Regions from separate parts of the Cedecea sp. Ae19-4 genome, predicted to be linked through region 2. Evidence: predicted binding sites of a transcription regulator. Region 2 holds the regulator's gene; each other region holds the start of a gene.
The links. The regulator PurR, encoded in region 2, represses purine synthesis genes. The targets are predictions, from matches to a motif close to CANGCAAACGTTTGCNTG.

Region 1 (10,613 bases), 420 kb from region 2:
AAGATCGAGCGCTACGAAGCTGACCTCGACGAGCTGCAAATTCGTCTTGAAGAGCAAAATGAGATCGTTGCCGAAGCGCACGAGCAGCAGGAAGAAAACGAGGCCCGGGCCGAAGCCGCCGAGCTGGAAGTGGATGAGCTGAAGAGTCAGCTTGCCGATTATCAGCAGGCGCTGGATGTGCAGCAGACCCGTGCGATTCAGTATCAGCAGGCGCTTCAGGCGCTGGAGCGTGCTCGTGAGCTTTGCCATCTGCCGGATTTAACCGCCGACAGCGCAGATGAATGGCTGGACACTTTCAAAGCGAAAGAGATCGAGGCAACCGACAAGCTGCTGTCTCTTGAACAGAAAATGAGCGTAGCTCAGGCGGCGCATAGCCAGTTCGAACATGCTTACCAACTGGTAACGGCGATCAGTGGCCCGGTGAGCCGCAGCGAAGCCTGGGACACCGCGCGTGAATTACTGCGCGACAGTAGCAACCAGCGCCATCTGGCCGAACAGGTCCAGCCGCTGCGTATGCGCCTCAACGAGCTGGAACAGCGCCTGCGAGAACAGCAGGAAGCTGAGCGCTTGCTCGCTGACTTCTGTAAACGCCAGGGCAAACAGTTCGATCCGGAAGAGCTTGAAGCGCTGCATGAGGAGCTGGAAGAGCGCATCGGCGCGCTGCAGCAAACCGTAGCCGAAGCAAGCGAGCAGCGCATGGCGCTGCGTCAGGAACTGGAACAAATTCAGGCCAGCATCAAAACGCTGAACCTGCGCGCGCCAAGATGGATTGCGGCGCAAACCAGCCTGACTCAGCTGTGCGAGCAAAGCGGCGAGCAGTTCGAAGCCAGCCAGCAGGTGACTGAGTACATGCAGCAACTGCTGGAGCGCGAGCGCGAATCCACCGTTGAGCGTGACGAAGTCGGGGCGCGTAAACGTGCCGTAGATGACGAAATTGAACGCCTCAGCCAGCCTGGCGGTGCCGAAGACCCGCGCCTCAACGCGCTGGCCGAACGTTTTGGCGGCGTGCTGCTGTCTGAAATTTATGACGATATCGGTCTCGAAGATGCACCGTACTTCTCCGCGCTGTATGGTCCATCCCGTCACGCCATCGTGGTGCCCGATCTTTCTTTAGTACGCGAACAGCTGGAAAATCTGGAAGATTGCCCGGAAGACCTGTACCTGATTGAAGGGGACCCGTCTTCGTTCGATGACAGCGTGTTTACCGTTGAAGAGATGGGTACGGCGGTACTCGTCAAAACCGCTGAACGCCAGTGGCGCTATTCGCGTCTGCCGGAGCTGCCGCTGTTTGGCCGTGCCGCGCGTGAAAACCGCCTTGAAGCGCTGCATAACGAACGTGAGTCACTGGCCGAGCGCTTCGCCACGCTTTCTTTCGATGTGCAGAAAAACCAGCGCCTGCACCAGTCGTTTAGCCGCTTTATCGGCCAGCATCTGGGCGTGGCGTTTGAAGACGATCCTGAGGCGGAAATTCGCCACCTCAACAGCCGTCGCGGCGAGATTGAGCGGGCGATCAACAACCACGAAAATGACAATCAGCAGCAGCGCCAGCAGTTTGAGCAGGCAAAAGAGGGCGTGGCCCAGCTTAACCGCCTGTTGCCGCGCATTAGCCTGCTGAATGACGAAACGCTGGCCGATCGCTGCGATGAAATCCAGGAGCGCCTGGATGAAGCCGAAGAATCCGCTCGTTTTATTCACCAGCACGGCAACCAGTTAATCAAACTGGAAGGCGTTGCCAGCGTGCTGCAGAGCGACCCTGAACAGTTCGAGCAGCTTAAAGACGACTACGCTCACGCGCAGCAAATACAGCGTGATGCACGTCAGCGCGCGTTTGCGCTGACCGAAGTCGTGCAGCGTCGCGCCCACTTCAGCTACAGCGATTCTGCCGCTATGCTGGACGGCAACAGCGACCTGAATGAGAAGCTGCGCCAGCGTCTGGAACAGGCTGAAGTGGAGCGGACGCGTTCCCGTGAAGCGCTGCGCCAGCATGCCCAGCAGCTGGGTCAGTACAACCAGCTTCTGGCGTCGCTGAAAAGTTCGTTTGATACCAAAAAAGAACTGCTGACGGATCTGCATAAAGAGCTGCAGGATATCGGCGTTCGTGCAGATACCGGGGCTGAGGAAAGAGCACGTGCGCGCCGCGATGAGCTGCATACCGCGCTCAGCAACAACCGCTCGCGCCGTAATCAGCTTGAGAAGCAGCTGACTTACTGCGAAGCGGAGATGAACAACCTGACCCGCAAGCTGAAGCAGCTGGAGCGTAGTTACTTTGAAATGCGCGAGCAGGTTGTGACGGCGAAAGCAGGCTGGTGCGCGGTCATGCGTATGGTGAAAGACAACGGCGTTGAGCGCCGCCTGCATCGTCGTGAGCTGGCTTATCTCTCCGGGGACGATCTGCGCTCCATGTCGGATAAGGCGTTGGGTGCACTGCGCCTGGCGGTGGCCGACAACGAACATCTGCGTGACGTACTTCGTCTGTCGGAAGATCCTAAGCGCCCTGAACGTAAGATCCAGTTCTTCGTCGCGGTTTATCAGCATCTGCGCGAGCGTATTCGCCAGGACATCATTCGTACCGACGATCCGGTTGAAGCCATCGAACAGATGGAAATCGAACTGAGTCGCCTGACGGAAGAGCTGACTTCACGCGAGCAGAAACTGGCGATCAGCTCCCGCAGCGTGGCGAACATCATTCGCAAGACGATCCAGCGCGAGCAGAACCGTATTCGCATGCTCAACCAGGGCCTGCAAAGCGTCTCCTTCGGCCAGGTGAAGAGCGTTCGTCTGAACGTCAACGTGCGCGAGGCTCACGCAACGCTGCTGAACGTACTTTCCGAGCAGCATGAGCAGCATCAGGATCTGTTCAACAGCAATCGCCTGACCTTCTCCGAAGCGCTGGCGAAGCTTTATCAGCGCCTTAACCCGCAGATCGACATGGGCCAGCGCACGCCGCAGACCATCGGCGAAGAGCTGCTGGATTACCGTAACTACCTGGAAATGGAAGTTGAGGTAAACCGTGGTTCAGACGGCTGGCTGCGTGCAGAGAGCGGGGCGTTGTCCACCGGGGAAGCAATCGGGACCGGGATGTCTATCCTGGTGATGGTTGTTCAGAGCTGGGAAGATGAGTCGCAGCGCCTGCGTGGGAAAGACATTTCCCCTTGCCGCCTGCTGTTCCTTGACGAAGCGGCGCGACTGGATGCCAAGTCCATCGCCACGCTGTTTGAGCTGTGTGAACGTCTGGAAATGCAATTAATTATTGCGGCTCCAGAAAACATCAGCCCGGAAAAAGGCACCACCTATAAGCTGGTGCGTAAGGTCTTCCAGAACAGCGAGCACGTTCACGTTGTTGGCCTGCGTGGCTTTGCGGCTCCGGCGCTGCCAGAGCCGCAGCAGGGTTCGGAAACGGCGGACGCCTCGTAAACCAGCGCTACTGGATGCGATATTATCAAGCGGGCTAAGGCCCGCTTTTTCTTTGTCGCGAACAGTCTTAATCTTTAATTTTCTTTACATTTTGTCAGGCAAATGGTTTTTACTGTTTATATACTAGTGGTGAATACTTCCCGCCTTTGACGGTGAGCACAGTAATAAACAGGGGGCAAGGGATGTTGCTTAGAAAAGCTAAAGATTTTCGATTATCGGCAGTCGGTTACTGCCTGGCGCTCAGTTTCGCTCCGCTGTTTGTGGCCAAGGCCGACGAGCCTGCCGTCGTTCCCTCCGACAGTTCTGCTTTCCAGACCGATCGGCCCACGGAACTCAATCAGCCTTTGGCGCAGTCTACGGCGACGGCCACGATGGCCGGAACTTTGCCAACAAACACCTCCACGATGTCGGCGGCACAAAGCCGGTCGCAGCTTATTGCGGGCCTGCCTGCGGGCTACACGCCGGTTTATCTCAACGCCCTGTCGGCCTTCTATGCTGCGCGTGACATGAAGCCGATGTGGGAAAACCGCGATGCGGTTAAAGCCTTTCAGCAACAGCTGGCGGAAGTGGCCATTGCCGGAATACAGCCGCAGTTTAACCAGTGGGTTGAGCTGTTGACCGATCCCGCAGTGACCGGTATGGCACGCGATGTGGTGCTTTCCGACGCCATGATGGGTTACCTGCAGTTCGTTTCGGGCATCCCGATTGACGGCAATCGCTGGCTTTATAGCAGCACGCCTTACAAGTTAAAAACGCCGCCCCTGTCGGTGATTAACCAGTGGCAGGTCGCCGTTGATCAGGGTTCTCTGGTGAACTTTATCGACAGCCTTGCGCCTCAGCATCCGCAGTATGCCCAGCTGCATCAGTCGCTGATTCATCTGTTGGCTGATACCCGTCCGTGGCCGCAGATGGCCGGCAAAGAGACCTTAAGACCAGGGCAGTGGAGCAACGATGTGGGGGCGCTGAGAGAAATTCTTGCCCGAACCGGCATGCTTCAGGACAAGCCATCGGGGGTGACCAGCGTGGCTGATGTCACCGTAAGCCCGTCCGCGATTAACGTCGAGGACGCGTCTCCTCAGGCTGGCAAGAAAAAATCTCAGGTTGCCGCCCGCGGCGTTTATAGCCGAGATCTGGTCGATGGCGTGAAACGCTTCCAGCAATGGCAAGGGTTAGGCTCGGACGGTGCGATTGGCCAACTGACGCGCGACTGGCTTAACGTCACGCCTCAGCAGCGTGCAGCCCTGGTAGCATTGAATATTCAACGTTTACGCCTGCTGCCGGACAAACTTGAAACCGGCATTATGGTGAACATTCCTAACTATTCGCTGGTGTATTACCTCAACGGCAATGAAGCCCTGGCTTCTCGCGTTATCGTTGGGCGTCCGGATCGTAAAACCCCGATGATGAGCAGCGCGCTGAACAACGTTGTGGTTAACCCACCGTGGAACGTGCCGCCAACGCTGGCGCGAAAAGATATTTTGCCAAAGGTTCGCCAGAATCCGGGTTACCTGGAACAGCACGGCTATAGCGTGATTCGCGGCTGGAGCAACAATGCGGAGATGATCGATCCGTGGCGCGTAGACTGGTCGACGATCACCGAGAATAATCTGCCGTTCCGCTTCCAGCAGAAGCCCGGCACGCAGAACTCGCTTGGGCGCTACAAGTTCAATATGCCGAGTTCTGACGCCATCTACCTGCACGACACGCCCAATCATAACCTCTTCCAGAAGGATGCAAGGGCGCTGAGTTCAGGCTGTGTACGCGTCAACAAGGCGTCTGAGCTGGCAAATATGCTGTTGCAGGATGCCGGATGGAATGATTCCCGTATATCCAGTACCTTGCAGGAAGGGAACACTAAATACGTCAATATCCGTCATAACACTCCGGTTAATCTGTACTATCTGACCGCTTTTGTCGGAAAAGATGGCCGCACCGAATTTCGTACAGATATTTACAATTATGATCTCACCGCGCGATCTGGCGCACAAAACCTCGCAAAAGCCGGGTTATTAATCCGCTAAACGCAACATTTCTAATGAATTAGTGGTCGTAGAAAATGTAAAACGCAGCCGGGCCCTCTGCAGGGCCCGCCGTTGCTGGGTTTTATCGTGCCTTGACTCCCCGGATTCGGGCAGCTATGGTGCGATGGCTGTGCGCAAAAGTGCATATTAAACCATCATTTTATTACCTGTAGACCTGGATATCATGGACAAATTTGACGCTAATCGCCGCAAGCTACTGGCTTTGGGGGGCGTGGCTTTCGGTGCCGCTCTCATGCCTTTGCCGTCGTTTGCCACCCTCTCGACACCACGCCCGCGTATTTTGACTCTCAATAACCTGCATACTGGAGAGTCACTGAAAGCTGAGTTTTTTGATGGCAGAGGCTATATTCAGGATGAATTAGCAAGACTTAATCATTTCTTCCGGGACTACCGGGCGAACAAGATTAAATCCATCGATCCTTCCCTGTTCGACCAACTCTATCGCCTGCAGGGGCTTTTGGGGACTAACAAACCGGTCCAGCTGGTTTCCGGCTACCGTTCCATCGACACCAATAATGAACTCCGTGCTCACAGCCGCGGTGTGGCGAAAAAAAGCTACCACACTAAAGGCCAGGCGATGGATTTCCATATTGAAGGCGTTTCGTTAAGCAATATTCGCAAAGCAGCATTATCTATGCGGGCAGGTGGTGTAGGATACTACCCCAGCAGCGACTTTGTGCATATTGATACCGGGCCGGTAAGGCACTGGTAAAACAACGGAATCCGGCTTTGTTGTCGGTAATGGAGCAGCATGAACTATCACATTATTCCGGTCACGGCTTTTGCCCAGAACTGTTCTCTTATTTGGTGCGAGGAAACGCAGCAGGCGGCGCTGGTGGATCCCGGCGGCGATGCGGCGCGCATTAAGCAAGAAGTGGCGCAAAAAGGCGTGCAGATTAGCCAAATTCTGTTGACGCATGGTCATCTCGATCACGTCGGCGCGGCGGCTGAGCTGGCGGCACATTACGGCGTGCCCGTTGTGGGGCCGGAAAAAGAAGATGAGTTCTGGCTGCAGGGACTGCCGCAGCAAAGCCGGATGTTTGGCCTCGACGAGTGTCAGCCTTTGACGCCGGACCGCTGGTTAAACGAAGGGGAATGTGTTTCCGTAGGGAATGTAACTTTACAGGTGTTGCATTGTCCGGGGCATACGCCTGGTCATATCGTTTTCTTCGATGCGGCCTCTCGTTTACTGGTTTCGGGCGATGTTATCTTTAAAGGCGGAGTGGGGCGCAGCGATTTCCCGCGTGGTGACCATGCGGCGTTGATTGATTCGATCAAACGTAAGCTGCTGCCGCTGGGGGATGATGTGACCTTTATTCCCGGCCACGGCCCAATGTCTACGCTGGGCTATGAACGCCTGCATAATCCGTTTTTGCAGGATGAGCAGCCGGTCTGGTAAAACTGGTTTCCAATAAACAAAGAGCCGCTTATGCGGCTCTTTTGCTATGCGTGGTGATTACAGCACGGCAACGATGGCTTCGCACAGCGGCGCCATGTTATCCGGCGTCATGCCCGCCACGTTAACGCGGCCAGATGCGACGGCGTAAACGCCAAACTCTTCACGCAGGCGGAGAACCTGTTCTTTGGTCAGGCCGCTGAACGAGAACATCCCGTTCTGGTTAATGATGAAGCTGAAGTCGCGGTTGGCGCCTTTCTCCTGCAGGGTATTCACAAACAGCTGACGCATGCGGTGAATGCGCTGACGCATATCGGTCAACTCTTGTTCCCACATGGTACGCAGCGCGTCGTTGCTCAGAATAGTCGCCACAACGGAGGCACCGTGTGCCGGTGGGTTGGAGTAGTTGGCACGAATAACCGATTTCACCTGGCTGAATGAACGGTCAGCGGTGTCGGCATCGGCGGCAACCAGTGTGAATGCACCCACGCGTTCGTTATACAAACCGAAGTTCTTGGAGTAGGAGCTGGCCACCAGCAGTTCTTTGTGGCCGGCTGCGAAAAGACGCAGGCCTTCGGCATCTTCTTCCAGACCACGAGCAAAGCCCTGGTAAGCAAAGTCAAACAGCGGCAGCCAGCCTTTGGCCAGCGACATCTCCGCCAGCGTTTTCCACTGTTCGGCGGTAGGATCGATCCCGGTTGGGTTATGGCAGCAGCCGTGGAACAGCACCACGTCGCCGGCTTCCGCCGCCTGCAGGCTGGCCACCAGGCCATCAAAGTCCAGGCTGTGATTTTCCGCATCATAGTAGGCGTACTCTTTCACTTCCAGGCCAGCGGCGTTAAACACGCTTTTGTGGTTAGGCCAGCTTGGGTTACTCACCCAGACGCGTTTTGCTGAGGTGTTTTTCGCCAGGAAATCAGCGGCAACGCGCAGCGCACCGGTCCCGCCTGGGGTTTGCGCCGTACGGGCGCGTTTGTCGGCAATAAGCGCGTTGTTTTTACCGAACAGCAGCTCTTGCGTGCAGCGGCCAAACTCTGGAATACCATCAATGCCCAGATAGTTTTTGGTGGTCTCATTTTCCAGCAGATAAAGTTCAGCTTTCTTCACGCTGGTCAGGACAGGGGTTTTACCGGTTTCGTCCTTATAGACCCCGATGCCGAGGTTAATTTTGGTTGGACGGTCGTCGGCGCGAAACAGGTCAGCCAGACCAAGAATAGGATCGGCAGGGGCAGCGGTAATGTTCTCAAACATGACGGGTTCCATTAGTGATATCGGGGGAAATCGCTTTCAGGTTAACTGCAGTTTTACGAATTGCCAACCGTTTGCGACAAAAAGAGACGGTTAGCGATAACATCGGGTTTATTCTACTTTTTTGCCATAAAAAAACAGGGCCGAAGCCCTGTTTTTAAACATTTCAGACAAACAAATGGCTGAAATTAGAACTGGTAAACGATACCAACCGCAACGGTGTCGTCGTCGCTCAGGCCCAGCTTGTTGTTTTTGTCCAGCTGGTTAATCTGGTAGTCAACGTAGGTAGACATGTTTTTGTTGAAGTAGTAGGTTGCGCCGATATCAATGTAGTTGATGTAGTCTTCGCTGCCGATACCTTCAACATCTTTCGCTTTAGATTTGTAGTAAGCGATGGATGGACGCAGACCGAAATCGAACTGGTACTGTGCTACAACGGAGAAGTCCTGAGTTTTGTTCAGGTAGCCTTTTGTGCCGTTGATTTTCAGACGAGTTGCGTTGTGGGTTTCACCGTACAGCGCGGCCAGGTAGATGTTGTTCGCGTCATATTTCAGGCCGGTTGCCCACTGCTCAGCTTTACCGTTGCCGTTGCCGTATTTCAGGTTGTTCTGCGTTGCCAGACGGTTAGCCGCGCCGTATGCGCCGACAACACCGAAACCATCAGCGGTGTAGCTCGCGGAGGTCGCCCAGCCGTCACCGTTTGAACGGATGACATCGTCAGTGCTGTTGTTTCCACGATCGTTTTTACCCAGGTACTGAACGCCGAAGTCCAGACCGTCAACCAGGCCGAAGAAGCTGTGGTTACGGTAAGTGGCCAGGCCACCGTTACGACCGGAGAAGAAGTTGTCGCTTGCGCCAGTATCGCCACCGAACTCTGGCAGCATGTCGGTCACGCCGATTGCGTCGTAAACCAGGCCGTAGTTACGACCGTAGTCGAAGGAGCCTGCGTCACCGAATTTCAGACCTGCGAAGGCCAGACGGGTTTTATTACCAGCCTGAGAGTCAGAACCGCCCTCAGAGTTGCTGCCGCTGAATTGATATTCCCACTGGCCGTAACCGGTCAGCTGGCTGTTGATCTGGGTTTCGCCTTTGAAGCCCAGACGAGCGTAAGTCTGGTCACCGGTGCCATTTGGGCCGTCGGTTTTACCGAAATAGTGCAGACCTACAGCTTTGCCGTACAGGTCAACTTTGTTGCCGTCTTTGTTATAGATTTCTGCAGCGTTAGCTGCACCGGCTACCAGCAGAGCAGGGATAACCACTGCCAGAATATTGCGCTTCATCATTATTTATTACCCTCATTGTGGTTTTTATGGACACCTGCCACTGCCGTCAATAATTCTTTACGGAACTATTGATGATAGTTTGGTGTCTTTCTGTATCTGTCAGGCATCTTTCCATCCATGAAACCGTTTCGCTAGCCTGAAAGTGCTACAAATGCGCACATTGAGTTTCAAAAAGAAAATATGTGTAACTAAATATTAATTTTAGGGAACTTTGTGAACCATTTCAAATTTCATTCTTAGCGCAACAAAAATGCTTCGCTTGTTAACATATATATATGAATTACTTATGTTTAATCCGCATAAGCTCAGTGAATGGGTATTTCATGCTCACAATTGTTCATTTTTTGACTTGTTTTTGGATGTCCAGATGTCTGTGTGAAAAGTGAACGATTGTGCTATGCCCAGCACCGATTTGAAATGCGAGCAAACTTAAGCGCAATTTTTGTTAAAGAGTGTGAGATAGAAACAGTTGGTAACCGGGCAGTCGGGAATGGAGGTTGAAATTGACGTTTGCTTAATGAGCGTTGAAGAAAATAGACCTTTTATTCTCAAATGTAAAAAAGGCCAGCGAAAAGCTGGCCTTTGGTTTTGTTGGCTTAGAAGCTGGCGTTACGTGGGGTACGTGGGAACGGAATCACGTCGCGCACGTTCTGAACGCCGGTAACATAGGCGATCAGACGCTCAAAGCCCAGGCCGAAACCGGAATGCGGCACGGTGCCGTAGCGGCGTAGGTCGCGGTACCACCAGTAATCTTCTTTATTCAGACCCATTTCAGCCATGCGCGCATCCAGCACATCCAGACGTTCTTCACGCTGGGAACCACCGATGATTTCACCGATGCCTGGCGCCAGGACGTCCATCGCGGCAACGGTCTTACCGTCTTCGTTAAGGCGCATATAGAAAGCTTTGATGTCTTTCGGGTAGTTTTTCACCACCACCGGTGCCTTGAAGTGCTGCTCGGCCAGGTAACGCTCGTGCTCGGAGGAGAGATCGACGCCCCAGTAAACCGGGTTTTCGAACTTATGCCCACAGTTCAGCAAGATGTCGACCGCATCGGTGTAGTTCACCTGCGCGAAGTCTGCGGAGATGAAACGTTCGAGACGCTCAATGGCCTCTTTGTCCACGCGCTCGGCAAAGAACTTCATGTCATCCATGCGTTCTTCCAGAACAGCCTTAAAGACGTACTTGAGCATCGCTTCGGCCAGACCGGCAACGTCGTCCAGATCGGCA
Region 2 (10,613 bases):
TGGTGCTGTACTCGCTGTGGGTAGGCGCCAGCCTGCAGGCAAAAATTTCCCGCAGCGCGCTGCCGCTGGAAAGCGCGCTGGCACACGTAAGAATCCTATTGGCAGAACCTGTCGCCTGACAGGTTTTTTATTTACTGAATTACTAGACGACCGGTCTACTTGAGGAAACACCATGTCAGCAGATAAACTGTTTACGCCGCTCAAAGTTGGCGCTATTACCGTACCAAACCGTATCTTTATGGCTCCGCTGACGCGCCTGCGCAGTATTGAGCCAGGGGATATCCCAACCCCGCTGATGGGCGAATATTACCGCCAGCGCGCCAGCGCCGGGCTTATCATCAGCGAAGCAACCCAGATGTCCGCCCAGGCTAAAGGCTACGCCGGCGCTCCGGGCCTGCACAGCGAAGAGCAAATCGCCGCGTGGAAAAAAATCACCGCTGGCGTGCACGCTGAAAAAGGCCACATGGCGGTGCAGCTGTGGCACACCGGCCGTATTTCCCACTTTACCCTCCAGCCAGGCCAGCAGGCTCCGGTCGCGCCTTCCGCGCTGAGTGCCGGGACCCGTACCTCCCTGCGTGACGAAAACGGCAACGCCGTTCGCGAAGATACTTCCATGCCTCGCGCGCTGGAACTGAACGAAATTCCGGGCATCGTGGATGACTTCCGCCAGGCAATTGGCAATGCACGTGACGCCGGTTTTGACCTGGTTGAGCTGCACTCTGCCCACGGCTATCTGCTGCACCAGTTCCTGTCTCCTTCTTCTAACCACCGTACCGACGAATATGGCGGCAGCCGCGAGAACCGCGCTCGCCTGGTGCTGGAAGTGGTTGATGCCGGGATCAAAGAATGGGGTGCCGACCGCATCGGGATCCGCGTATCACCGATTGGCTCCTTCCAGAACGTGGACAACGGCCCGGACGAAGAGGCTGACGCGCTGTACCTGATTGAAGAGCTGGGCAAACGCGGCATTGCTTATCTGCATATGTCCGAGCCGGACTGGGCCGGTGGCGAACCGTACACCGAGGCATTCCGTGCCAAAGTCCGTGAGCGTTTTAGCGGTGTGATCGTTGGCGCTGGCGCCTATACCCCGGAGAAAGCGGAAGATCTGATCGGCAAAGGCCTGATCGACGCCGTCGCGTTTGGCCGTTCGTTCATTGCCAACCCGGACCTGGTCGCTCGTCTGCACAAAAATGCCGAGCTGAACCCACAGCGCCCAGAGTCCTTCTATGGCGGCGGCGCGGAAGGCTACACCGACTACCCAACGCTGTAACTCCGCAGTACCTTTCATTGATAGCGGCGCGCAAACGCCGCTATACTCAACGACTCCAGAAATAACTGTCTCATTCGACGAGGATTTTATGCGTCTACTTCATACCATGCTGCGCGTTGGCGACCTGCAACGCTCCATCGAGTTTTACACCAAAGTGCTGGGCATGAAACTGCTGCGTACCAGCGAAAACACCGAGTACAAATACTCTCTCGCGTTTGTCGGCTATGGCGATGAAAGCGACACGGCGGTTATCGAACTGACCTATAACTGGGGCGTGGACAGCTATGAGCTGGGCACCGCTTACGGCCACATCGCGCTGAGCGTGGATAACGCCGCAGACGCCTGTGAACGCATTCGCAATAACGGCGGCAACGTGACCCGTGAAGCCGGCCCGGTAAAAGGCGGCACCACCGTTATCGCTTTTGTTGAAGATCCGGACGGTTACAAAATCGAGCTGATCGAAGAGAAGCACGCGGGCAAAGGCCTGGGTAACTGATTTTCAGGCGATTAGCGTCAAACAAGGGGCGTGTTGTGCGCCCTGATTGTTGCTAACTAAAGAGGGAAAAAGCGTGGTTTTTCCCTCTTTGTGGTTAACAGATGAAAATCAATGAATTGATTTTTCTGGTTTATTTCATAATGACTTCGGGCCGCCTCTCCTATTATTGGGGAGTTATCCACACCCTGAAGGCGCACGTTGTGCGGCCTTTACTGCAACACTCCCCGAAATTTGCCATAATGCGCGCTGCATTTTCCCCGTATTAAGAGAAGCTGATGTCAGACAACACGCAATTGCATGGCCTGTGCGACCGTTTTCGTGGTTTTTATCCGGTAGTGATCGACGTTGAAACCGCAGGTTTTAACGCTAAAACCGATGCGTTACTGGAAATCGCCGCCGTTACCCTGAAGATGGATGAAGACGGCTGGTTATCCCCCGACGAAACGCTGCACTTCCATGTCGATCCGTTTGAGGGCGCGAACCTGCAGCCTGAAGCCCTGGCGTTCAACGGTATTGACCCGCATAACCCCCTGCGTGGTGCCGTCAGCGAATACGATGCCCTGCACGCGATTTTCAAAACCGTGCGAAAAGGCATTAAAGACAGCGGCTGCAGCCGGGCGATTATGGTGGCGCACAACGCCACGTTCGACCACAGCTTTATGATGGCGGCGGCAGAGCGAGCCTCTTTGAAACGCAACCCGTTCCACCCGTTTGTGACGTTTGATACCGCGGCCCTGAGCGGCCTCGTACTGGGGCAAACCGTGCTGGCCAAAGCCTGCATCGCCGCAGGCCAGAAGTTTGACAGCTCGCAGGCCCACTCCGCCCTGTACGACACCGAGCAAACCGCCCTGCTGTTCTGCGAAATAGTCAACCGTTGGAAGCGCCTCGGCGGCTGGCCGCTGCCGCTGGCCGACGAACCGGAATCTGAAGCATAAAAAAAGCGACCTGAGGGTCGCTTTTTTACTGGCTGGCGAAATTATTCTGCGCCTGGCTCTTCAGATTTGTGCTTCTCTGCAGTCTCTTTGATCAGCGCCTGCAGTTCGCCGCGCTGGTACATCTCGATGATGATGTCGCAGCCGCCGACCAGCTCACCGTCCACCCACAGCTGCGGAAACGTTGGCCAGTTAGCGTATTTTGGCAGCTCAGCACGAATGTCCGGGTTCTGCAGAATATCCACATAGGCGAAACGCTCACCGCAGGCGGACAGCGCCTGAACGGCCTGAGCGGAGAAGCCGCAGCTCGGCAGCTTCGGGGAACCTTTCATATAGAGAAGAATCGGGTTCTCAGCGATCTGGCGTTGAATTTTTTCAATAGTGCTCATTGTCTTGCTTCCTCAAACCTTGATACGGCAATAGCCTGCCATTGTAGCCAGTTGCGCCCCGGGCAGAAAACACCATTTTTATCAGGGTTTCTCTTTCCCCCGCCTGGCGCGCAAACATACCTTAAGAATAACACTTTTACGGCGCGCGAAAATGAGCAATTTGCTTCATTCAAGATCAATTAAACAGCGGATAACACCCTGGAATGGCTAATTTTTTAGCTATAGCTTACACTTTTGACCGTTAAATAGTATTTGCCTATTAACATTATCGGCTTTTATGCATTAGAATCGTCGGGTTTCGCAAAAATCATACGCAGGCATGATGGTTAGCATCGTGTCTTCATTTATCAGGGGATTGACGAGTGGCGCGGATAAATAAAATCTCTATCACGCTATGTGCTCTGCTATTTGCTTTGCCCTATACACCTTTGGCGCAGGCGTCCGAGCACGCCCGCCATCCTGTTGCACAAAAAGGCCATCCGGCCAAGACAACAACCAGTAAAAGCAACAAGGGCAAAGAAAAAGCAAAACCGAAGGTCAGCACAGCCTCCACAAAGAAGTCCGGTAAAAAAACAACCTCACCGGCGAAAGCCAAAGTGGCAAAACACACCACCTCAGGCAAAAGCAGCACCCTCGCTAAAACTAGCAGCAAAAAAACCTCGCAGAAATTAGCCCTACAGCCAGCCTCAGCCACCGTTGCCTACACTGAAAGATGCACTCATCGTAAAGGGCATAAAAAGCAGTGCGTTAAGGTGAAGTCGGAAAAAAATCTGACCATCGCGCAGGCGCATAAAGTGCGCGTGCAGAAAGCGCAAAAAACGGCCATGAACAAGCTGATGGGGCAAATTGGAAAACCGTATCGCTGGGGAGGTACTTCCCCACGCACAGGTTTCGACTGCAGCGGGCTGATTTATTACGCTTATAAAGATCTGGTGAATATCCGTATTCCACGCACCGCCAATGAAATGTATCACCTGCGCGATGCCTCCTCCGTTGACCGCGGCGAACTGGAAAGCGGTGACCTGGTGTTCTTCCGTACCCAGGGCCGTGGCACCGCCGATCACGTTGGCGTCTACGTTGGCAACGGGAAGTTTATTCAGTCCCCGCGCAGCGGCCGCGATATTCAGATCACCTCCCTGAGCGAAGATTACTGGCAGCGCCATTACGTGGGCGCCCGCCGGGTCATGACGCCAAAAACTATTCGTTAATCTTATCGCGCCCTTTCGGGCTAATCAGACTGATTAAAATATTAACAGCCCGGCACGGGCTGTTTTATTTTGTTGTTTCATTGCGCTTTTTTGCACTCTCGTAATTTGCTAACCTTATAACCACACAAAATGTAGTTATATTGTGAAGCAAAATAACAAGGAGTGAAGCCATGTCGTTCGAACTACCCGCCCTGCCCTATGCCAAAGATGCGCTGGCACCGCATATCTCAGCCGAAACACTCGAATACCATTACGGCAAACATCACCAGACCTACGTCACTAACCTGAATAATCTGATCAAAGGCAGCCCGTTTGAAGGTAAAACGCTGGAAGAGATCGTGACAGGATCTGACGGCGGGATCTTCAATAACGCGGCCCAGGTCTGGAACCATACGTTCTACTGGCACTGCCTGGCGCCGAATGCCGGCGGGGAGCCGACCGGTGACGTGCTGGCAGCCATCAACCACGCTTTTGGCAGCGTGGAAGCCTTTAAAAAGCAGTTCACCGAAGCGGCCATCAAAAACTTCGGCTCCGGCTGGACATGGCTGGTGAAAAATAGCGACGGCAGCCTGGCTATCGTCTCGACCTCTAACGCAGGTACCCCATTAACAACCGGAGCAAAACCGCTGCTGACCGTGGACGTATGGGAACATGCTTACTACATCGATTACCGCAACGCGCGCCCGGTTTATCTCGACCACTTCTGGGCGCTGGTCAACTGGGAATTTATTGCGCAAAACCTGGCGGGCTGATTTTTAGCGGTTAACCACGAAGGAGGGAAGCAACGCTTTTCTTCTATATACGAGAAGGGCCGCGAAAGCGGCCCTTTGTAAATCAGTGCAGGACGGCGGTTAGCGCCCCGGCAACAATCAGACTCAGTACGATAACCGTAGTCACCACGGAAAACTTCAGATCGGTACTCATCGTAAGCTCCTTTTATTTCCCTACAAAGTGTATGTGGGGTGATTTTCCCACAATTAGCGATAAAAATCCTGCTGGATTTGCACAGATATCGGTTTTCCCTCTTCCACTTTGCCCCGGGATAAGCCAAAATCCTTCGCTAATTTACCGCGTATCGCCCGGCAACGCCCTCCTCCCGCTGTATGTCGCATCCCCGACAGGCCTGCAACCAACGTGTTGCCCCAGGAGTTAGCGAAGGCAAACGTTTAACACATGAGTTATCAGGAGTTTACGATATGGTCTGGAGTGACATCTAATGGCAACGATTAAGGACGTAGCGAAGCGCGCAAACGTTTCCACTACCACTGTGTCACATGTCATTAACAAGACCCGTTTTGTGGCGGAAGAGACACGCAACGCCGTCTGGGCAGCCATCAAAGAGCTGCACTATTCGCCTAGCGCCGTGGCTCGCAGCCTGAAGGTCAACCACACCAAATCCATCGGCCTGCTTGCCACCTCAAGCGAAGCCCCTTATTTTGCGGAAATTATTGAATCCGTTGAGAACAGCTGTTTCGCCAAGGGCTACACCCTGATTCTGGGTAACGCGCACAACAACTTTGAAAAGCAGCGCGCTTACCTGTCCATGATGGCGCAAAAACGCGTGGATGGGCTGCTGGTCATGTGTTCCGAATACCCTGAGACGCTGCTTTCAACCCTGGAAGAGTACCGCCATATTCCGATGGTGGTGATGGACTGGGGCGAAGCTCGTGCGGACTTTACCGATTCCGTGGTCGATAACGCCTTCCACGGCGGCTACCTTGCGGGCCGCTACCTGATTGAACGTGGCCATCGCGATATCGGTGCTATTCCGGGTCAGCTGGAGCGAAATACCGGCGGCGGCCGCCATGCAGGGTTCCTGAAGGCGCTTGAAGAAGCCAATATCAAAGTGCCGGATAACTGGGTGGTTCAGGGTGATTTCGAACCAGAGTCTGGTTATCGCGCCATGCAGCAACTGCTTAACCAGCCGCATCGCCCTACCGCCGTTTTCTGCGGCGGCGATATTATGGCGATGGGTGCAATTTGCGCCGCAGACGAAATGGGGCTGCGCGTGCCGCAGGACATTTCTATCATCGGCTACGACAACGTGCGCAACGCCCGCTATTTCTCTCCAGCGCTGACCACAATCCACCAGCCGAAAGAGCGTTTGGGCGAAACAGCGTTTAACATGCTGCTCGACCGCATCATTAATAAGCGCGAAGAGTCGCAGACGATTGAAGTCCATCCTCGTCTGATTGAACGCCGCTCGGTTGCCGACGGCCCGTTCCGCGATTACCGCCGCTAAGCCTCTTCGGGGCCGGGAATGTGTTACCCGGCTCCTGCAGCCACTCCTGATTCATCGTCTCACTGTCACCCAAATAGTCCAGCAGCCAGCTCAAAGCGGGCGAAGCATCATCCTGCCGCCAGGTTAAGCAGCAGGCCGCGTCCGGGAATGGATTCTCCAGCATCAGCTCTTTCCAGTCGCCCCTGACGAGCCACGGCTGGGCAATGTGCGTCGGCACCATACCAATGCATAATCCCGCCGTCAGGCAATCCGCCCCCGACGCCCAGTCCGGCACCACCACGCGGCGTTGGTTGTCCAGCAGCCAGGTAATGCGCTTGGGTAACGAACGGGATGTGTCTTCCAGCACAAGGGATGGCCAGGGACGAATGTCATCATCCAGAATGATACCTTCCCGTTGCGCAAGCGGATGGTCAGCGGAAACCACGCAGCGCCAGCTTAGCGCCCCCATGTCCCGAAAAGCGTAACGCCCCCCGACCGGGATAGCCTGCGTGGCGCCAATCGCCGCCTCAACTCGCCCGTCGGCAAGCGCATCCCACACGCCGTTGAACACTTCCTGGGAAACCCTTAACTCGATATCCGGGAAATGACGATAAAAATCCAGCACCAGCTGGCGAGTACGCTCAGGTTTAACGATATTGTCTACCGCAATGGACAGGTGCCCACGCCAGCCGTTGGCTATCTGCTGGCACTGCTGGCGCGTTGCCATCATTTTTTTGATAACAGACCGACCTTCTTTGAGAAAAAACGCCCCGGCGGCGGTCAGTTCAACGTCCCGATGACGCCGTTCAAACAGCGGCACGGCCAGCCACTCTTCAAGCTGACGCACCGTGTAGCTGATGGCAGAAGGCACGCGATGCAGCTCCAGGGCTGCACCGCTAAAGCTGCCGTTTCGCGCCACGGCATCAACCACTTCCAGCGAATATTCAGACCACATATTTCTGCCTGCAAAAAATTTGAATGCAATTTGCAAATATTAGCGTTTCACAAGCGGTTTTGCACTCCGTAGACTCCTGCCCCGTTAACCTGCTATCAAAATCAAGAGTGAAATATGCAACCATCAAAGGGATTTCTTATCTGGCTTGCGGGGCTGAGCGTGCTGGGTTTCCTGGCCACCGACATGTACCTGCCCGCCTTTGCCGCCATTCAACAAGATCTGGGTACCACCGCCTCCGCCGTGAGTGCCAGCCTGAGCCTGTTCCTCGCCGGCTTTGCTTTTGCCCAGCTAATCTGGGGCCCGCTTTCCGACCGCTTCGGGCGTAAACCTGTGCTGTTGATTGGCCTGGCCATGTTTGCCGCCGGCTGTATCGGAATGCTTTGGGTGCAGGATGCCACCACGCTGCTGGTGCTGCGCTTTGTTCAGGCCGTGGGCGTTTGCTCAGCCGCCGTTAGCTGGCAGGCCCTGGTGACTGATTATTATCCCGCCAACCGCGCTGGCCGCATTTTTGCCACCATCATGCCGCTGGTCGGGCTTTCTCCGGCGCTGGCCCCGCTGCTCGGCAGTTGGCTGCTGAACCATTTTGAATGGCAGGCTATTTTTGCCGTGCTGTTCGCCGTCGCTTTGCTGCTGATGATCCCCACGCTGCGCCTCAAGCCCCGGACTCAGCACCACGGGCAAACCGAAGACAATAAAGTCAGCTTCTTCTCTTTATTACGTTCCCGCGTTTACGGTGGCAACGTGCTGATTTACGCCGCCTGTTCCGCCAGCTTTTTCGCCTGGCTTACCGGCTCGCCATTTATTCTGAATGAGATGGGCTACAGCCCCGCGGCGATTGGCCTGAGCTACATGCCGCAGACTGTCGCTTTCCTGGTTGGTGGCTATGGCTGCCGCAGCGCGCTGCAAAAGTGGAGTGGCAAACAGCTACTTCCGTGGCTGCTGGCGCTGTATACCCTGAGCGTGGTCGCCACCTGGGGCGTGGCGGTGAGCGGCCATGCTGATCTGACGCTGCTGCTTATTCCGTTCTGCGTGATGGCCGCGGCGAACGGCGCCATCTACCCTATCGTGGTGTCCTCGGCCCTGCTGCCTTTCCCGCAGGCAACCGGGAAAGCCGCAGCCCTGCAAAACACCCTGCAGCTTGGGCTTTGCTTCCTGGCAAGCTTAATGGTTTCCTGGCTGGTCACTACGCCGCTGCTGACCACCACCAGCGTGATGCTGGCGACAGTCCTGCTTGCTGGTCTGGGCTATGCCCTGCAACTCGCGTCCCAACGCGAAGCACCCAACAAGGGCCACATCGAGCTGTCCCGCGCACAGTAACCTGCATGATAATGTGAATGTTGTGTGATTAGCTTGCTAACAATATTCCATTGAACCCTCAATTAAACGGGCTTATAGTAATTGCGGTTCTACGATAAGCCTTATCAATTTTATTTTGCGGAAGCCGGAGCGCTTCCGTTTTTCCATGGATGGCCTTTCAGTAAGGGAGAATCCCCCCTTTCTCTGTTCTACGTCGGATATCAGGCACGCGGAATTTTCCGTGAGAGTTCTCACAAGCCGGGAATAGCGTCTACGCTGTTTTAAGGTTCTGATCACAACAAGGTGATGGAGAAGCTATGAGTTCATCGTGTATAGAAGAAGTGAGCGTACGAGATAACGAATGGTATCGTATCGCAAATGAAATGCTGAGCCGGGCAGGTATCACCCTCAACGGCCCAAACCCCTTTGATATTCAGGTCAAAAACCCGAACTTTTTTAAACGCGTTCTGCAGGAAGGTTCTCTCGGCCTTGGCGAAAGCTATATGGACGGCTGGTGGGAATGTGAACGGCTGGATATCTTTTTCACTAAAGTCCTGCGTGCCGGGCTGGAAAACCAACTCCCCCACCATTTCAAAGATACCCTGCGCATTGCGGCGGCAAGACTGGTTAACCTGCAGTCTAAAAAGCGCGCATGGATAGTCGGGAAAGAGCATTACGATCTTGGCAACGATCTGTTCAGCCGGATGCTGGACAAGCACATGCAATACTCCTGCGGTTACTGGAAAGACGCGACAAATCTCAGCGACGCTCAGGATGCCAAGCTCAAAATGATCTGCGAAAAGCTGCAGCTGAAACCCGGTATGAAGCTGCTGGATATCGGCTGCGGCTGGGGCGGTCTGGCCGAGTTTGCAGCACGCAACTATGGCGTATCCGTCTTTGGTGTGACTATCTCAGCAGAACAGCAAAAAATGGCGCAGGCGCGTTGCAAAGGCCTGGATGTCACCATCCTTTTACAGGACTACCGCGACCTGAACGAACAATTTGACCGCATTGTTTCCGTCGGCATGTTTGAGCACGTCGGGCCTAAAAATTATGCCACCTACTTTGACGTTGCCGACCGCAACCTCAAGCCGGACGGCATTTTCCTGCTACACACAATAGGTTCTAAAAAGACCGACAATAATGTCGATCCGTGGATCAATAAGTACATTTTCCCTAATGGCTGCCTGCCGTCGGTGCGGCAGATTGCCGAGGCCAGCGAACCGCATTTTGTGATGGAAGACTGGCACAACTTCGGCGCCGACTATGACAAAACGCTGATGGCCTGGCACGAGCGTTTTCTGGCAACCTGGTCAGAAATCGAAGGCAACTATTCTGAGCGCTTTAAAAGGATGTTTAGCTACTACCTGAATGCCTGCGCCGGCGCTTTCCGGGCGCGCGACATTCAGCTCTGGCAGGTTGTTTTCAGCCGGGGCATTGAGCACGGCCTGCGCGTACCCCGTTAAAACAGACCCGGTGAATGCCGGGTTTTCTTCTTTGCAATTGTCTCTCTTTGCGCACCAATGTGATTAACCTCACAGGTTTAGCCCTGCCTGCGCTTAGCGGCTTGATCTGCTTAACAGATATCATTTCCTGGGATGGAAACCGGTTTCATCAATCACAGACAATCTGGGCATTAGCCGTATCAATGATTGCCTGTCGGAGATGGCAGGTCAGACCGTGAGGACAACGATGAAATACGCATTTCCTGAGCATTTCTGGTGGGGCAGCGCAGCCTCCGGCCCACAAACCGAGGGCGAAGCGCTGAACTTTGGCAAATCTGAAACCATCTGGGACCGATGGTTCGCCGAGCAGCCTAACCGTTTCCACCACGGCGTCGGGCCGC
Region 3 (10,613 bases), 1.6 Mb from region 2:
TTATGAATCTCATCAGGCTAAAATTGAGTCTCTGTACGCCCATGCCCGACGGTTCCGCTTTATGTGGGACGGGATGCCGCTGCAGCCGCAAATCGGCATCAGCTATTGCTTTGTGCGCCACCCGGTGTCCCATCTCTACTTATTGCTCGGCGAGTTAAGCACCATGGCCGGGGTATCGCTCTCTACGCAACAGCCCGAAAGCCTGCAGCAAAAAGGCTCCAATCACATTCAGAATGCGGTCAAACGCAAAGTTGAAATGATGAACCGCCTCCAGCATGCGCTCGATCAGGACCTGTTTGTGCTGATGGCGCAGCGTATTGAAGGGTTACGGGGTGACGCCTACTACGAGGTGTTGTTGCGGATGCGCGACGATAAAGGCGAACTGCTGTCACCGGATATCTTTTTGCCCGTCGCCCATGAATTTGGGCTTTCATCCCGCATTGACCGCTGGGTGCTGAATGCCGCCCTGCAGTTTATGGATAAGCACCGCGACAGTTTGCCGGGCTGCAGGCTCGCCATTAACCTGACGCCCGCTTCGGTGTGTCAGGCCCAGCTTCCGGGGGATGTGCAGCATTTGCTGGCGAAGTACCGTATTGAGCCGTGGCAGCTGGTTTTTGAAGTGACAGAAAGTCACTCTTTAACCAACCTTGAACAGGCCAATGTAACGTTGAAGATGCTGCAGCGCATGGGTTGCCGGGTGGCTATCGACGACTTTGGCACAGGCTATGCCAGCTATGCGCGTCTGAAAGAGCTGAGCGCCGACATCCTTAAAATTGACGGCAGCTTTATCCGCAATATTTTAACCAGCAGCCTGGATTACCAGGTGGTGAGCTCGATATGCCAGCTGGCAAGAATGAAGAAGATGCAGGTTGTGGCGGAATATGTCGAAACGCAGGCGCTCAAAGATGCCGTCCGGGCGATGGGCATAGATTATGTGCAGGGATATTTGATTGGTCGCCCTCAACCGCTGGAGAGCCTTGCAGAAGAACAAAGCCCCTCTGCGCCGGAAGACGCAAAGGGGCTGATGGAGTAAATCAGGCGGAGAGCGCCGCTTCGGCCTCTTCTTCGATGGTCAGCTTCCAGCCGGTCATGCTTTCCCAATACAGCTGTTCACGCTCCAAATCCAGCTGAACCAGCGTGTTCTGGCTGAACCAGTCGTGCGGGAAGCGCAGCGTCCAGTGGTTGTCGTCGGTTTCCAGCACCAGCGTCGGCGGGGTGGTTGTCGCCTGGCGCTGGTTATTCAGCAGCGTGGCCAGACGAATCAGCTGAATCAGCGGCAGGAACTGTTTCTTTTTAAACAGCGTGAAGCGCGGCAGATCGTCCAGCTTAATGGCCTTGCGGTGGTAGCGCACCAGGGAAGCCATCAGCACCTGCTGCTCCTGGTTGAAGCCCGGCAGGTTGCTGTTTTGCAGAATGTAGGCCGAGTGGCGGTGCATCCCGCTGTGGTTGATGCCCAGCCCGACTTCATGCAGCATCGCGGCCCACTTCAGCAGCGCGGCCATCTGCGGGTTAGCCAGCTTGTGGTTCTGTTTTTCCCACTGCTGGTACAGCAGTTCAACGGTTTCCAGTACCCGACGAGCCTGATCGCTGTCGATGTGGTACTGCTCCGCCAGGCTTTGCGCGGTGCGAATGCGAATATCCTGATGGCGGAAGCGGCCTTCCATTTCGTACAGCACGCCTTCGCGCAGCGCACCGTCAGACAGGCGCAGTTCGCGGATGGCGAGCGCATCAAACACGCCGCACAGAATGGCCAGCCCAGGCACAAACACCGCTTTACGCTCTTCGGACAGGCCCGGCAGGCTCAGGGCGTCGAAGGTTTTAAACTTCAGCACTTCCTGCTGGAGCATGTCCAGGCGTTCCGGGGTGATCATCCCGTCTTTTTCGCCCATCTCGATCAGCACTTCATGTGCCGCTTTAATGGAGCCAGAGGCGCCCATCGCGACTTTCCAGCCCTGCAGGCGATATTGCCAGGCAAGGGTTTCCAGTTTTTGGATAGCCGCCATGCGGGCGCGCTTGAAGTTTTCCGGGCTGATGACGCCGCCAGGGAAGAAGTTTTGTGCGAAGCTGACGCAGCCCATACGGCGACTTTCCACCAGCATTGGCTCAAAATCTTCGCCGATCACCAGCTCGGTGGAGCCCCCGCCGATATCAATCACCAGCTTGCGGCCTTTCTCCGGCTGAGTGTGTTCCACGCCCATAAAAATCAGACGGGCTTCTTCGTTCCCGGGAATGATTTCGATCGGGTAGGGGATCACTTTCTCCGCGCGTTTCAGAAACTCGGCGGCATTGGTGGCCTCGCGAAGCGAGTGGGTGCCCACAATGCACACGTTGTCTGCTGCAAATCCCTGCAGGCGTTCGGCAAACAGCGCCAGGCAGGAGAGCCCACGCTCCATGGCCTCCTCGCTTAATTTGTTATCGGGCCCGAGGCCATCCGCGAGGTGCACGCGCTGCTTCAGGCGGCCAATGATTTGCATGGCGCCATCCACCACACGGGCAATGACCATGTGGAAGCTGTTCGAGCCGAGGTCGACCGCAGCAAATTCCTGCGGCCGTGGAGCATGGTTTGATATCGGCATAATTTTATCTTCGCCTGAGAGCGTTAGTCAGGTTGTTCCAGAGTTTTAATATAATCGTAGATCGCCAGCTGCGAACGCACTTTCCGGCGGTTGCCGCGCGGCACATAGCGATTACTCAGTTCTTTGTCGATGATGCGCGCTTTCACCGTGTCGTTCAGCTGGATATCAATGATATCGAGCATACGCTGCTTCAGGCGCGGATCGAGGACCGGGACGGCCACTTCAATGCGGTAGTCGATGTTACGGGTCATCCAGTCGGCTGAGGAGAGGAAGACTTTTTTATCGCCACCGTTTTCAAAAATATAGACCCGGTCGTGCTCGAGGTAGCGGTCAACGATACTCTGCACGCGGATATTATCGCTGATCCCGTCGAGTTCTGGAATCAGCGAACACATGCCGCGTATCAGCAGGTTCACCTTCACGCCCGCGCTGGAGGCCGCATAAAGTCTGTCCACCAGGCCTTTGTCTACCAGGTTATTCAGCTTCAGCGTGATCCCGGCAGGCTGCCCGTTCTGGGCATTTTTGATTTCGCGATCGACCAAATCGTACAGCAGGCGACGCGAGTTCTGCGGCGACACCAGCAGATAGTCGAAGGTCACCGGGCGGTACGGATTTTCGATAAAGTTGAACACGCGACGCACTTCGTTGGTGATGCGAGCATCGGCGGTTAACAGGGAATAGTCCGTGTAGAGACGGGCGGTTTTCTCGTTAAAGTTACCGGTCCCAATATGCGCATAACGCACAATCTCTTCGCCTTCCATGCGGGAAATAAGGAACAGCTTGGCGTGAATTTTCAGCCCCGGCGCGGAGAAGATAACGTGCACACCCGCCTCGGTAAGGCGCTTCGCCCAGTGGATATTCGCTTCTTCGTCAAAACGTGCCTGCAGCTCGACCACCACGGTGACTTTCTTGCCGTTATGGGCGGCGTGGATCATGGCGTCAATAATGCGTGAGTCTTTCGCCACGCGGTAGATATTGATTTTAATCGCCAGCACGCTTGGATCGAAGGAGGCCTGGCGCAGCAGCTCAAGAACGTGTTCGAAGGTGTGGTACGGGTAGTAAAGCAGGACGTCACGCTCGCGGATGGCGTCGAACCCGTTACGGAATTTATCGAACCAGATATGGCGCAGGCGCGGCAGCGGCTTGTTCACCAGGTTAGCTTTCCCGACGTTCGGGAAGCCAATAAAGTCTTTAAAGTTGTGGTAGCGTCCGCCGGGAATGATCGAGTCGTAGTTGGAAATGGTCAGCTTGTCGCGCAGCATCTCCACCATCGCATCCGGCATATCGCGCTGATAAACAAAGCGCACCGGCTCGGCGGTCAGACGCTGTTTCAGGCTGGAGGACATCAGTTCCAGCAGGCTGGATTCCATTTCGGTAACCAGGTCGTACTCGGCGTCACGCGTCATCTTCATTGAATAGGCGTTGAGCGCGTCGTAATCGAAGAATCCTTTGAAGATCTCGTCCAGGCAGTAGCGCAGGATGTTATCCAGCAGGATCATCGGCTTGCGGCGACGTGGTGCTTCCGGTGGCAGGTTCACAAATCGCGGCACTTTGTCAGACGGGATCTCCAGCAGCGCGTAGCGAATGCTGTCCCCACGAATGATTTCGACCGCCAGGTAGGTGTAATCGTCCTTCAGGAACTGCACCAGGTCGGTATCGCGGTTGATCAAAATCGGCGTGATGTGCGGGCGAAGCTGATGCTTGAAGTAGCTGCGCAGCCAGCTTTGCTGATTTTCGGAAAGCTGACGTTCGTTAATCAGGAAGATTTGGTTGCGGGCCATCTCCAGCAGCAGCTCGTTATACAGGCTGTCAAATTCCTGATCGGCCTTCAGCACCCGAGCCTGAATCTTGTTCAGCAGGTGGCGCTGGTTGGAAGGAGAACCCTGTTCTTCACTGATTAAAATGCGGCGCTTCAGTTCGGCGAAACGCACTTTATAGAATTCATCGAGGTTATTGGAATAGATGCCGAGAAAACGCATCCTTTCAATCAACGGGTTGAGCTTGTCCGCCGCTTCCTGCAGAACGCGTTCGTTAAAAGACAACCAGCTCAGTTCTTTTTCGATATACAGCTTATCCTGACCCATTAGTCCTCACACTCCGTTTTCGTGGACGTGGCAATGCCGTCACCGTCACGTCAGTTATTATGGCGAGCTTTAGCGGAGAATGTCCAACTATGCAGATGAAACTCTCTCATCTGACCATGACAACTTTATGAGAGACAGACACAAAAAAAGGGCCTAAGCCCTTTTTAGTTAAATTATTCTGCTGCATGTCCCTGCGGGGGCAGCTGCACGCCATCAAGCCAGGCGGCGTTTTGGCGCATTTTTAGTCGATCGTCGAGGAACCAGCTGACGACCAGCGGGTAAATCGCGTGTTCCTGGTGCTGAACGCGGGCGGTGATTTCGTCCTCATCATCCCCTTCAAATACCGGCACTTTGGCCTGCAAAATGACCGGGCCGCCGTCCAGTTCGTCAGTGACAAAATGCACGGAGGTGCCGTGCTCTTCATCGCCGTTTTCCAGCACCTGGCGGTGGGTATGCAGACCGGGATATTTCGGCAGCAGGGAAGGGTGAATGTTGAGTAAACGACCGCTGTAGCGCGCCACAAAGGCCGGGCTGAGAATGCGCATATAACCCGCCAGCACCACGACGTCCGGCGCGTAGGCGTCAATCTCCTGCATCAGCTGGCGATCGAACGCCTCGCGGCTGGCAAACTCGCTTGCCGCCAGCGCGTGGGTCGGGATCCCAGCTTCGCGGGCTCGCTCAAGGCCGAACGCTTCGGCCTTATTGCTGAACACCGCGCTGATGGTGCCGTTAATCTTCTTCTGCTGGCAGGCGTCAATGATCGCCTGCAGATTGCTTCCGTTACCGGAAATCAGCACCACAATGTGTTTCATTACTCAATAACCACGCGCTCTTCGGAATCAGATGCCTTGATGATACCGATTTTCCACGCTTTTTCACCTTTGGCCTGCATCAGCGCAACGGCTTTATCCGCTTCTGCCGCCGGCAGCGCAATGACCATGCCCACGCCGCAGTTAAAGGTGCGGTACATTTCGTGGCGGCTGATGTTGCCGGCCTGCTGCAACCAGTTGAAGACGGCTGGCCACTGCCAGGAAGATTCGGTGATAACGGCCTGGGTGTTGTCCGGCAGTACGCGCGGAATGTTTTCCCAGAAGCCGCCGCCGGTCAGGTGGGCGATGGCGTGAACATCCACGTTTTCAATCAGCTCAAGGATGTTTTTCACGTAAATGCGGGTTGGCTCGAGCAGGTGATCCGCCAGAGGTTTCCCTTCCAGTTCGGTGGTCAGCGGGTCGGTGCCGCTCACTTCCAGCACTTTGCGCACCAGCGAGTAGCCGTTGGAGTGCGGGCCGCTTGAACCCAGCGCAATCAGGACATCGCCATCGGCAACTTTAGACCCGTCGATGATTTCAGACTTCTCAACTACGCCCACGCAGAACCCGGCCACGTCGTAGTCTTCCCCGTGGTACATGCCTGGCATTTCAGCGGTTTCACCGCCAACCAGCGAGCAGCCTGACTGCAGGCAGCCTTCGGCGATGCCGGTGATAACGCTGGCGGCAGTATCCACGTCCAGCTTGCCGGTGGCGTAGTAGTCGAGGAAGAACAGCGGCTCGGCGCCCTGAACCACCAGGTCGTTCACGCACATGGCGACCAGGTCAATGCCGATCGCGTCGTGGCGTTTTAAATCCATGGCCAGACGCAGCTTGGTCCCCACACCGTCGGTGCCGGAAACCAGAATCGGTTCGCGATATTTCTGAGGCAACGCGCACAGCGCACCGAAACCGCCCAGGCCACCCATCACTTCCGGGCGGCGGGTCTTTTTCACTACGCCTTTAATTCTGTCGACCAGAGCGTTACCAGCATCAATATCTACACCGGCATCTTTATAGCTGAGAGAGGTTTTATCGGTCACTGCTCGTTCCCCACGGGTGGTATATAAGAAAAACGCGGCAATTCTAACAGTGCAGGCAAACGTTTGCGAGCCTCTTGTCATCGGCAAGAAAAGAATTCCTGAGATAGACTCAATCCAGTCCGGTTGATCTCGATCATCCCATTAGCTGTAGCGCAGCGGCAAAAAAGCGGTATAATCCGGCGATTTTTTTTGTGGTAGCCAACTATCTCGGGGGAGAAAGAGTATGAAGATCGTGGAAGTGAAACACCCACTCGTCAAACACAAGCTGGGCCTGATGCGCGAGCAAGACATCAGCACCAAGCGCTTTCGTGAACTCGCCTCTGAAGTAGGCAGCCTGCTTACTTATGAAGCCACTGCGGACCTGGAAACCGAGAAAGTCACCATCGAAGGCTGGAACGGCCCGGTGGAAGTCGACCAGATCAAAGGCAAAAAAATTACCGTTGTGCCAATTCTGCGTGCTGGCCTTGGCATGATGGAAGGCGTTCTGGAAAACGTACCCAGCGCGCGTATCAGCGTCGTTGGCGTTTACCGCGATGAAGAAACCCTGCAGCCGGTACCTTACTTCCAGAAGCTGGTTTCTAATATAGAAGAACGTATGGCGCTGGTGGTTGACCCGATGCTGGCGACCGGCGGTTCTATGATTGCCACCATCGACCTGCTGAAAAAAGCGGGTTGTACCAGCATTAAGGTACTGGTGCTGGTTGCCGCGCCGGAAGGCATCGCCGCGCTGGAAAAAGCGCACCCGGACGTGGAGCTGTACACCGCTTCTATCGATCAGGGCCTCAACGAGCACGGGTACATTATTCCTGGCCTCGGTGATGCGGGCGATAAGATATTCGGAACAAAATAAGATTCATCAGCCGACTTTGAAAGTCGGCTTTTTTTTGATTGAAGCAAACACCGTTCGTTAAAAATAACACTTAGAGGAAAACAACATGACCCGCCGCGCCATTGGGGTAAGTGAACGCCCGCCCTTACTGCAAACGATTCCGTTGAGCCTGCAGCATCTGTTCGCCATGTTCGGCGCAACCGTGCTGGTGCCGATCCTGTTCCACATCAACCCGGCCACGGTGCTGCTGTTTAACGGCATTGGCACCTTGCTTTATCTGTTCATCTGTAAGGGCAAAATCCCGGCGTATCTGGGGTCCAGCTTCGCGTTTATCTCTCCGGTATTGCTGCTGCTGCCGCTGGGGTATGAAGTGGCGCTCGGCGGATTTATCATGTGCGGCGTGCTGTTCTGCATCGTGGCGCTGATTGTGAAAAAAGCCGGTACCGGCTGGCTGGACGTGATGTTCCCTCCGGCGGCGATGGGTGCGATTGTTGCGGTTATCGGTCTTGAGCTGGCGGGCGTGGCGGCTAACATGGCCGGACTGTTGCCTGCGGATGGCGCATCCCCGGATTCCACCACCATTATTATCTCGCTGGTGACGCTGGCGGTCACGGTGTTTGGTTCCGTGCTGTTCCGTGGTTTTATGGCCATTATCCCGATTCTCATCGGCGTGCTGGCGGGTTACGCGCTCTCCTTCGCCATGGGCGTGGTAGACGTGACGCCCATCCGCGAAGCGCACTGGTTCGCGCTGCCAACCTTCTATACGCCTCGCTTTGAATGGTTCGCTATCTTCACCATTCTGCCTGCGGCGCTGGTGGTTATTGCCGAACACGTGGGTCACCTTGTGGTGACCGCGAATATCGTGAAAAAAGACCTGATTCGTGACCCGGGCCTGCACCGTTCGATGTTTGCCAACGGCATTTCAACCGTGTTCTCCGGCTTCTTCGGCTCCACGCCAAACACCACCTACGGTGAGAACATCGGCGTTATGGCGATCACCCGCGTGTACTCGACCTGGGTTATCGGCGGTGCGGCAATTATCGCCATTCTGCTTTCCTGTGTCGGCAAACTGGCGGCGGCGATTCAAATCATTCCGGTGCCGGTGATGGGCGGTGTTTCTCTGTTGCTGTACGGAGTGATCGGCGCCTCCGGTATTCGCGTGCTGATCGAATCCAAAGTGGATTACAGCAAAGCGCAAAACCTGATCCTGACCTCCGTGATCCTGATCATCGGGGTGAGCGGGGCGAAGGTGCACATTGGTGCGGCAGAGCTGAAAGGCATGGCGCTGGCGACCATCGTCGGCGTGGGCCTGAGTCTTATTTTCAAACTTATCAGCATACTGCGCCCGGAAGAAGTCGTGCTTGACGCGAAAGACAACGACGCGCAGGCCTGATCGTTTCCTCGCCGGGCGGATCCTCGCCCGGTTCTAAACCTCAGCCATTCTGTGTTAGACTCGTTTCGATTTTCTGCCTGTTATGGTTGAGGTACTTCTGAATACGCCGGCACAGCTCTCACTGCCACTCTATCTTCCCGACGACGAAACCTTTGCGAGTTTCTGGCCGGGTGACAACCCTTCTTTATTAGCCGCCCTGCAGGCGGTACTCCGTCAGGATCACAGCGGGTACATCTATTTCTGGTCGCGTGAAGGCGGCGGGCGCAGCCATTTGCTGCATGCGGCCTGCGCAGAGCTTTCCCAGCGCGGTGAAGCCGTGGGCTATGTGCCGCTGGATAAGCGCACCTGGTTTGTGCCGGAAGTGCTCGACGGGATGGAGCAGCTGTCGCTGGTTTGCATCGACAATATCGAATGCGTGGCCGGGGATGAGCCGTGGGAAATGGCGATCTTCAATCTTTATAATCGCATTCTGGAATCCGGGAAAACGCGCCTGCTGATCACAGGTGACAGGCCGCCTCGTCAGCTCAATCTGCAGTTGCCTGACCTGGCTTCCCGCCTCGATTGGGGGCAAATATACAAGCTGCAGCCGCTTTCCGATGACGACAAGCTGCAGGCGCTGCAGCTGCGCTCCCGGTTGCGGGGGTTTGAGCTGCCGGAAGACGTGGGGCGTTTCCTGTTAAAACGCCTCGATCGCGAAATGCGAACCCTGTTTATGACGCTCGATCAGCTCGATCACGCCTCGATTACCGCCCAGCGCAAACTCACTATTCCGTTCGTCAAAGAGATCCTCAGCCTGTAGTTTTCCCCGTCCGCCGACGGGGAATGTCGCGTTATACCTGGCGTAATCTTTCTGCCGCGGCGTCCAGCGTCGCTTCCTGCTTAGCAAAGCACAGGCGAATCAGCTTGTGCGGGAAAGCATCCGCGCAGAACACCGACAGCGGAATTGCCGCCACACCTACTTCTTTGGTCAGCCACTGGCAGAAACTCACGTCGTCGAGATCGGAGATTGCGCTGTAGTCGGCCAGCAGGAAGTAAGTCCCTTCGCAGGGCAGAATTTCAAACCGGCTGTCCGCCAGCGCTTCAACAAAGCGGTCGCGGCGCGCGCGGTAAAACTCCGGCAGTTCACGATAATGTTCCGGCTCGGCACGCAGCATGTCGGCAATCGCAAGCTGCGCCGGGGTATTCACCGCGAACGTCAGGTACTGGTGAACTTTACGCAGCTCCGCACTGATGGCCGCCGGTGCCACGCAGTAGCCCACTTTCCAGCCCGTCATATGGAACGTTTTGCCGAAAGAGGACACAGAGATAGCGCGCTCGCGCAGTTGCGGGTGGGCCAGCACGCTGGCGTGGCCTTCTTCGTCGAAGCAGATATGCTCGTACACTTCGTCGCTCAGCACGTAGACTTCGTGCTGCGCAATGGCCTGCCACAGCGCGGCAAAATCACTTTTGCGCCAGACGGTAGCGGACGGGTTGTGCGGCGTGTTAAGAATGACGAGGCGAGTTTTGTCGCTCAGCAGGGCAGCAAATTCTTGCCAGTCGACGCGGAAGTGCGGCGGCTGGAGAGCAATACGTTTCAGAATGCCGCCAGAAAGCGTCACGGCTGGGGCATAGCTGTCGTAGCTTGGGTCAAAGCAAATCACTTCATCGCCCGGGCGAACCAGCGCGGTGATGGCGGCATAAAGTGCTTCGGTGGCGCCAGCGGTGACCGTAATATCAGTATTGGCATCCGGCTTGTGGCCGTACAGCGCTTCGGTTTTCTCGGCGATGGCTTCGCGCAGGGCCGGCACGCCGGTCATCGGTGCGTACTGGTTTGCGCCCTGGCTGACGTGAAACGCCAGGCGTTCCTGCAGGTAGCGCGGGCCGTCAAAATCCGGGAAGCCCT

Region 1: a site for PurR is predicted at 8,164-8,181, ahead of AAIE02_RS03275 (amino acid aminotransferase). Genes of this name have one in related genera too.
Region 3: a site for PurR is predicted at 6,562-6,579, ahead of purM (phosphoribosylformylglycinamidine cyclo-ligase). Genes of this name have one in related genera too.

Annotation. Positions count from the first base shown of each region.
Region 1 covers NZ_JBCHWG010000001.1:703,202-713,814, forward strand. Annotated here, with positions in the region: gene mukB (chromosome partition protein MukB) at 1-3,414, shown strand, start outside; gene ldtD (L,D-transpeptidase) at 3,597-5,435, shown strand; gene mepK (peptidoglycan L,D-endopeptidase MepK) at 5,620-6,168, shown strand; gene AAIE02_RS03270 (MBL fold metallo-hydrolase) at 6,208-6,855, shown strand; gene AAIE02_RS03275 (amino acid aminotransferase) at 6,913-8,103, opposite strand; gene ompF (porin OmpF) at 8,289-9,383, opposite strand; gene asnS (asparagine--tRNA ligase) at 9,980-10,613, opposite strand, start outside.
Region 2 covers NZ_JBCHWG010000001.1:1,120,345-1,130,957, reverse strand. Annotated here, with positions in the region: gene AAIE02_RS05445 (TetR/AcrR family transcriptional regulator) at 1-119, shown strand, start outside; gene AAIE02_RS05440 (alkene reductase) at 173-1,270, shown strand; gene gloA (lactoylglutathione lyase) at 1,359-1,766, shown strand; gene rnt (ribonuclease T) at 2,042-2,701, shown strand; gene AAIE02_RS05425 (Grx4 family monothiol glutaredoxin) at 2,743-3,087, opposite strand; gene AAIE02_RS05420 (C40 family peptidase) at 3,450-4,295, shown strand; gene sodB (superoxide dismutase [Fe]) at 4,466-5,047, shown strand; gene cydH (cytochrome bd-I oxidase subunit CydH) at 5,130-5,219, opposite strand; gene purR (HTH-type transcriptional repressor PurR) at 5,512-6,537, shown strand; gene punR (DNA-binding transcriptional activator PunR) at 6,440-7,471, opposite strand; gene punC (purine nucleoside transporter PunC) at 7,586-8,788, shown strand; gene cfa (cyclopropane fatty acyl phospholipid synthase) at 9,085-10,233, shown strand; gene AAIE02_RS05385 (glycoside hydrolase family 1 protein) at 10,460-10,613, shown strand, end outside.
Region 3 covers NZ_JBCHWG010000001.1:2,682,103-2,692,715, reverse strand. Annotated here, with positions in the region: gene AAIE02_RS12700 (EAL domain-containing protein) at 1-1,033, shown strand, start outside; gene ppx (exopolyphosphatase) at 1,035-2,576, opposite strand; gene ppk1 (polyphosphate kinase 1) at 2,600-4,660, opposite strand; gene purN (phosphoribosylglycinamide formyltransferase) at 4,834-5,472, opposite strand; gene purM (phosphoribosylformylglycinamidine cyclo-ligase) at 5,472-6,509, opposite strand; gene upp (uracil phosphoribosyltransferase) at 6,733-7,359, shown strand; gene uraA (uracil permease) at 7,445-8,731, shown strand; gene AAIE02_RS12665 (DnaA inactivator Hda) at 8,829-9,530, shown strand; gene AAIE02_RS12660 (methionine aminotransferase) at 9,562-10,613, opposite strand, start outside.